2 regions of the Streptosporangium sp. NPDC020072 genome follow, and region 2 is predicted to be linked to the other one. Evidence: riboswitches for the same ligand, from Rfam matches in the RefSeq annotation. Region 2 holds a riboswitch; the other holds the start of a gene.
The links. Region 2 has a riboswitch for glycine ahead of gcvT (glycine cleavage system aminomethyltransferase GcvT). Riboswitches for the same ligand answer to the same signal wherever they lie in the genome.
Positions count from the first base shown of each region.

Region 1: another riboswitch for glycine. It lies ahead of gcvP (aminomethyl-transferring glycine dehydrogenase); the one in region 2 lies ahead of gcvT (glycine cleavage system aminomethyltransferase GcvT).

Region 1 covers NZ_JBEYAB010000032.1:6,758-10,149, reverse strand. The annotation lists gene ABZ470_RS41500 (FHA domain-containing protein) at 1-30, shown strand, start outside; gene ABZ470_RS41495 (MerR family transcriptional regulator) at 57-707, shown strand; gene ABZ470_RS41490 (bifunctional nuclease family protein) at 787-1,257, shown strand; gene ABZ470_RS41485 (MerR family transcriptional regulator) at 1,492-2,022, shown strand; glycine riboswitch at 2,037-2,128, shown strand; gene gcvP (aminomethyl-transferring glycine dehydrogenase) at 2,288-3,392, shown strand, end outside.
Region 2 covers NZ_JBEYAB010000002.1:129,365-132,756, forward strand. The annotation lists gene ABZ470_RS03890 (TetR/AcrR family transcriptional regulator) at 1-426, opposite strand, end outside; gene ABZ470_RS03895 (hypothetical protein) at 538-1,290, opposite strand; glycine riboswitch at 1,430-1,528, shown strand; glycine riboswitch at 1,531-1,615, shown strand; gene gcvT (glycine cleavage system aminomethyltransferase GcvT) at 1,657-2,745, shown strand; gene gcvH (glycine cleavage system protein GcvH) at 2,742-3,131, shown strand; gene ABZ470_RS03910 (L-serine ammonia-lyase) at 3,217-3,392, shown strand, end outside.

The DNA.
Region 1 (3,392 bases), on a different contig from region 2:
TTCCTCACCCGTGGCGCCGCTGGAGGATGATGAGCTCCCAGGCGGCTCGTTCGCACATGAGCATCGGGGAGGTGCTCGCCCTGTTGCAGGGCGAGTTCCCCGACGTCAGCATCTCCAAGATCCGTTTCCTGGAGGGCGAGGGGTTGATCGAGCCGGAGCGCAGTCCCTCCGGCTACCGGAAGTTCAGTTACGCCGACGTCGAGCGGCTGCGTTACATCCTCGGCGAGCAGCGCGACCGTTACCTGCCGCTGCGTGTGATCAAGGACCGGCTCGAGGCCGCGGACCGCGAGGACCGGCCGGTCACCCCTCCGCGGGCCCTTCCCGGCGAGGCGCCGCCGGAGGTTCGTCTCACCCGCAAGGAACTGCTCGCCGCCGCCGAGCTCGACGAGGAGACCCTCACCGAGCTTGAGGACTTCGGCCTGCTCGCCGCGGTCGCCCGCCACTACGACGCCGAGGCGCTGGCCGTGGCCCGCAGCGTGGGGGCACTGGCCGCCTTCGGGCTCAGGGCACGCCACCTGCGGGTCGTCAAGGCCGCGGCCGAGCGGGAGGCCACCCTCGTCGAACAGGCCATCGCGCCGTTGCTTCGCCGCCGAGGCCCGGGGGCCATCGACCGGGCCGACGAGACCGCCAAGGAGATTTCTGGTCTTCTGCTGGAATTGCACGCCTCGCTCCTGCGTTCCGCCGTGCGTGGGGGCTTGGGCCGGTGAGAACCTGACCAGGCACTCGTCCCCTCACGAGTGTTACGTTGAACAAACCGGTCATAATCCAGCGAAGACGGAGCAGCCCGTGTTGCAGATGGAGGTCGTGGGCGTTCGGGTTGAGATGCCCTCAAACCAGCCTATTGTCCTGCTGAAGGAGGCACATGGGGAGCGGTACCTGCCGATCTGGATCGGCATGACCGAGGCGACGGCGATCGCGATGGCCCAGGCCGAAGAGCCGCCACCCCGGCCACTCACCCATGACCTCTTCCGCGACGTGCTCGACGCGCTCGGCGTCCGGCTGAGCACCGTGAACATCGTCGCACTCCGTGATGGGATCTTCTTCGCCGATCTCGTGTTCTCCAACGGGGTCGAGGTGAGCGCCCGTCCTTCGGACTCCATAGCCCTGGCGTTGCGTACGGGAGCCCGTATCTTCGCCAGTGAGGACATCGTCAGGGAGGCGGGGGTGATCATTCCCGACGACCAGGAGGACGAGGTGGAGAAGTTCAGGGAGTTCCTTGACACGATCACGCCCGAGGACTTCGGTCGCGCGGGGTAGGTATTTCGGTGCATTTACGCTTCACGACGCGCCGGGGAGGGTCGTTGACTGATCTTGGCCCCAGTCCTACGGTGCAAGTGAAACCCGCGGCTGTGCGCAAACCCCCAGATCAGGCCGCGGGATGAGAGAAAGCCGGAGGTCCGCGTGGCGGTCAGCAGCGGCGAGGGTAGAAACGCCGACCAGGATGACCCGGAACGGCGCGGGGAGGCACGTCAGCGTGCGGGCGAAGAGGGCCTGCTGTTCGACGGGCAGCCGGTGAAACTGCCCGCCGACATCGGATACCGCGGTCCCACCGCCTGTGCCGCGGCCGACATCACCTATCGGCAGCTGGACTACTGGGCGCGCACCGGTCTGGTCGAGCCCACGGTCAGGGCCGCTCACGGTTCGGGTTCCCAGCGCCTGTACGGCTTCCGCGACATCCTGGTGCTCAAGGTCGTCAAACGGCTGCTCGACACGGGTGTGTCCCTCCAGCAGATCCGCATCGCCGTCCAGCACCTGCGCGACCGCGGCGTCAACGACCTGGCCCAGATCACCCTCATGAGTGACGGGGTGAGCGTGTACGAGTGCACCTCACCCGACGAGGTCATCGACCTGCTCCAGGGAGGGCAGGGTGTCTTCGGCATAGCCCTCGGCCGCGTCTGGCAGGAGGTGGAGGGCTCCCTGGCCGACCTGCCCGGAGAGCGCGCGGAGTCCGGCCAGAGCCCTTTAGGCGATCACCACGCGGATGAGCTGGCCCGTCGTCGCCGGGCTCGCCGCACCGGGTAAGGTTGTCTCGCTGCTGACTCTGCGCGGGAGAGACCCCGGCATGATCGGGGCGCCGAAGGAGCAACCTCCCCGGAATCTCTCAGGCACCCGGTACCGCGTGGGCGAGGCGACTCTGGAAAGCAGGCACGCCCGCCAGGCGCGTCTCACCGACGGGGAAAGCCTTCCACGCACCGGAAGGTGAAACTCTCAGGTCGCGATGACAGAGGGGGAGATCCGGCATACGCCCGCGCCCAGCGCCGGTCTCCAACGTCTCGGGAGGCTTCCCATGACCGACCTGTCACCGCTCAGCGAGCTGACCCCCCCGCCGTTCGCCACCCGTCACATCGGGCCCGCGGACGCCGACCAGACCCGCATGCTCGAGGCGGTCGGATTCGCCTCGACCGCCGACTTGGTCGCGGTGGCCGTCCCCGAGGCCATCAGGGCGAAGGACAGGCTCAACCTCCCGCCCGCCGCGAGCGAGACGGAGGCCATCGCCGAGCTGCGCGCCCTCGCCGGGCGCAACACCGTGCTCACCTCGATGATCGGCCTGGGCTACCACGACACGATCACCCCGGCGGTCATCCGCCGCAACCTCCTGGAGAACCCCGGCTGGTACACCGCCTACACGCCCTACCAGCCCGAGATCTCCCAGGGGCGCCTTGAGGCCCTGCTCAACTTCCAGACGGTCGTCTCCGACCTGACCGGTCTCGACGTGGCGGGCGCCTCCCTGCTGGACGAGGCCACCGCCGCCGCCGAGGCGATGACGCTGGCCCGCAGGGCGGTGCGCGGCTCCTCGAACGTGTTCGTCGTCGACGCCGGCTCGCTGCCGCAGACCAAGGCCGTGCTGCGCACCAGGGCCGAGCCGCTCGGCATCGAGCTGGTCGAGAGCGACTTCACCGAGGCCCTTCCCGACTGTTTCGGCGTGCTCGTGCAGTACCCCGGGGCCGATGGCGAGATCAGGGACTTCCGCGCGGTCGCCGAGGCCGCCCACGCGCGCGGCGCCCAGGTGGTGGCCGCCGCCGACCTGCTGGCCCTGACCCTGCTGGCCGCCCCCGGCGAGCTCGGCGCCGACATCGCGATCGGCTCCTCGCAGCGCTTCGGCGTCCCGCTGGGCTTCGGCGGCCCGCACGCCGCCTACATGGCCGTCCGCGACGGCCTGCAGCGGCAGATGCCCGGCCGTCTGGTCGGCGTCTCCCAGGACGCCGACGGCCGCCCCGCCTACCGCCTGGCGCTGCAGACCCGTGAGCAGCACATCCGCAGGGAGAAGGCGACCAGCAACATCTGCACCGCGCAGGTGCTGCTCGCGGTCATCGCGGGCATGTACGCCGTCTACCACGGCCCCGAGGGCCTTCGCAGGATCGCCAGGCGCGTCCACCGGCACGCCGTCGTGC
Region 2 (3,392 bases):
GGTCAGGTCGGGCTCCCCGAGGGCGTAGGCGCGCAACATGCCGTAGGTCAGCTCGATCGCGCGCCGCGGCCCGCGCGCCGCGGCCAGGAGCTCGGGGTCGATCTCCGTGGGGATCTGCGTCGCCATGTAGCGGCCCGGGTGTTCGCGGGCGTAGTCCCGGTAGGCGGTCGCGTACGCGACCAGCGCGTCCCTGCCCGCCAGCCCCGCGGTGGCCTCCGCGATGCGGACGCTCTTCTCGTCGGCCGCCAGCAGGGCGATCCGGCCGCGCAGGTCCTCAAGGCCGCGAACGTGCGCGTAGAGGCTGGCGTCCTTCACCCCGAGCCGTCGTGCCACCGCCGACATGGTCAGCCGGTCGAACCCGACCTCGTCGGCCAGTTCGGCACCGGCGAGCGTCACCCGATCCGTCGTCAACCCGGCCCGCGCCATACGCGCCCCTCTCTCCTAGAGTCCCTAGACTGTAACTAATCCCATTAGCTTCTGTCTAATGAGATTAGTTTCACCGGGCGCGCGACAGTACGGCACGGCGGTTCACCGAGGTCAGCGGCGTGGCCGCAGGCGGGAGGAGGGCAGGTCGTGACGGCCGGAGACGAACTCCTGGAAGGCGATCTTGACCTTGATGGCCGGGCGGCGCCAGCGCTCCTCACGGCGCTGCGCCCTGGCCAGTTTCCAGGGCCTCGGCCTTCGGGAGCCCGGGGCGAAGAACCAGTGGGCCCAGGGGGAGCCGGGCCGGGCCAGCCGCAGCGCCCCGACGATCAGCAGCAGCGGGACGAACAGACCGACCATGCCCGTCCAGATCTTCCCCTTCAGCAGGGTGACCACGGCGAGCATGAGATTGAGCACGAGGAAGCCGACCGCCAGCCACGTCCCCTGCGGCGTGCCGTCCGGCCGCTCCCAGCCCAGCGGGCGCAGGCCGAGCAGGAGCAGACCGGTGACGGCGATCGCGATGAACACCGCGTCGACCGACGTGCGGCCCTCCTCCTCCCAGTAGACGTCGTGCAGGTGCAGGATCAGCGCGAACTCGTCCAGGATGAGGGCGGCGCCCACCCCGAAGACGGCCGCGGTCAGGGCGTACCACCCCTGGGAGACGCCGGAGACGAGCAGGCCGGAGACCCCGCCGAGCATCGTCAGCACCACGCCGAACACCACATGGTGGATGTGCATGTCGCCGACGCTGACGTTGCCGAACCAGCCGATCTTGGCGCGGATGAGCCGGACGTTGATGCGGGTGAAGACGAAGGCGACGATCAGCGCGACGAAGAAACAGAAGAGCGGTAGCCGTCCTGTTTCCACGATTCGATGTTGGAACAAATCCCCCACTGCACCTTCAGGTTATGCGAGAGCCGTCATGATCACGCCTAACCGGACACTCTGTCCCGACCCGGGGATTTCGCTCGGCCCTCGCCTACGGTTAGGCTGGCCGGGACACCGACGAGCCCGCGCGGGAGAGCGTCCTGACATCCAGGCCAGGACCCCTGAAGGAGCAAGCCCTCCCCGCAAACCTCTCAAGGCAAAGGACCGCGTGGGTAGGTGCCTCTGGAAAGCAGGCCGTACGGCCTCGCCGAAGGTGAAAGTCCGGCAAAAATCGGGCGAAGCTCTCAGGCATCCATGACAGAGGGGGAGGATGCTTCTCATCCGACCCCTGTCTGAGGTGCGAACATGTCCCGACCCACGCCGCTGCGCGGTGTTCACGAGGCCCTCGGCGCGACGCTGACCGACTTCGCGGGCTGGCTGATGCCGCTGCGCTACGGAAGCGAGTCCGCCGAGCACAACGCGGTCCGCCAGGCGGCCGGCCTGTTCGACCTCTCCCACATGGGAGAGATCTTCGTGACGGGCCCGCAGGCAGGCGAGGCCCTCGACTACGCGCTCGTCGGTCACATCTCCGCCCTTGAGCCGGGACGCGCCCGCTACACGATGATCGTCGATCCCCAGGGCGGCGTGCTCGACGACCTGATCGTCTACCGCCTGGCCGACCAGGAGTTCATGGTCGTCGCCAACGCCTCCAACTACCCCCGGGTCGCCGCCGAGCTGACCGAGCGCGCCGGGGCCTTCGAGGCCGCGGTCGAGGACCGCTCCGAGCAGTACGCGCTGGTCGCGGTACAGGGGCCGCGCTCCCGCGAGATCCTGGGCGGGCTCACCGACGCCGACCTCGACGGCCTGAAGTACTACGCGGGCCTTCCCGCGACCGTCGCCGGGCTCTCCGCCCTCGTCGCCCGCACCGGCTACACCGGCGAGGACGGCTTCGAGCTGTTCGTCGCCGCCGACGACGCCGAGCCGCTGTGGGCCGCGCTCACCAAGGCGGGCGAGCCGTACGGCCTGCTGCCCGCCGGGCTTTCGGCGCGTGACACCCTCCGTCTTGAGGCGGGGATGCCGCTGTACGGCAACGAGCTCTCCGCTGATCTCACCCCGTTCGACGCGGGGCTCGGCCGTGTGGTGAGGTTTGACAAACCAGGCGACTTCGTCGGCAGGGCCGCCCTTGAGCCGCTCAAGGACGTCCCCCCGGCCCGCCGCCTGGTGGGACTGATCGCGACCGGCCGCAGGGTGCCCCGCCACGGGTATCCGGTGGTCTCCGGCGACGGCGTCGTCGTCGGAGAGGTGACCAGCGGAGCGCCTTCCCAGACCCTGGGCAGGCCGATCGCCATGGCCTACGTGGACAACGGAACGTCCGCTGGACTGGCCGTGGACATCCGGGGCAGTCACGAGCCGGTCGAGGTCGTTGAGCTGCCTTTCTACAGGAGGAAAAAGTGAGTGACATTCCCGAGGAGCTGCACTACACCAAGGAGCACGAGTGGATCTCGGGCATAGATGACGGCCTGACCCTGACCGTCGGCATCACCGCCTACGCCGCCAACGCCCTCGGTGACGTGGTCTTCGTCCAGTTGCCCGAGGCCGGTTCCTCGCTCACCGCGGGTGAGGCGGTCGGCGAGGTCGAGTCGACCAAGTCGGTGAGCGACATCTTCGCGCCGGTCGGCGGTGAGGTCGTCGAGGTCAACGAGGCCGTCGTCGACGACCCCTCGCTGGTCAACAGTGACCCCTATGGCGACGGCTGGCTGTTCCGCGTCCGGCTTGAGGGTGACCCGGAGGACCTGCTGTCCCCCGAGGAGTACACGGCACTCACTTCGGGCGAATCCTGAAATATCTAATCTTGCGTCGTGATCACGCGCGTCCACCGGCGCGCGTGATCACGACCGCGGGACAGCGCAAAGGCAGGGCAGATCAATGGCGATCAGCGTCTTCGACCTCTTCAAGATCGGTATCGGCCCGTCCAGCTCGCACACCGGCGGCCCGATGGCCGCCGCCCACAGGTTCGCCAGAGGGCTCGACCACGACGGCCTGCTCGACAAGACCACCCGGGTCGAGGTCATCCTCTACGGCTCACTCGGCCTGACCGGCAA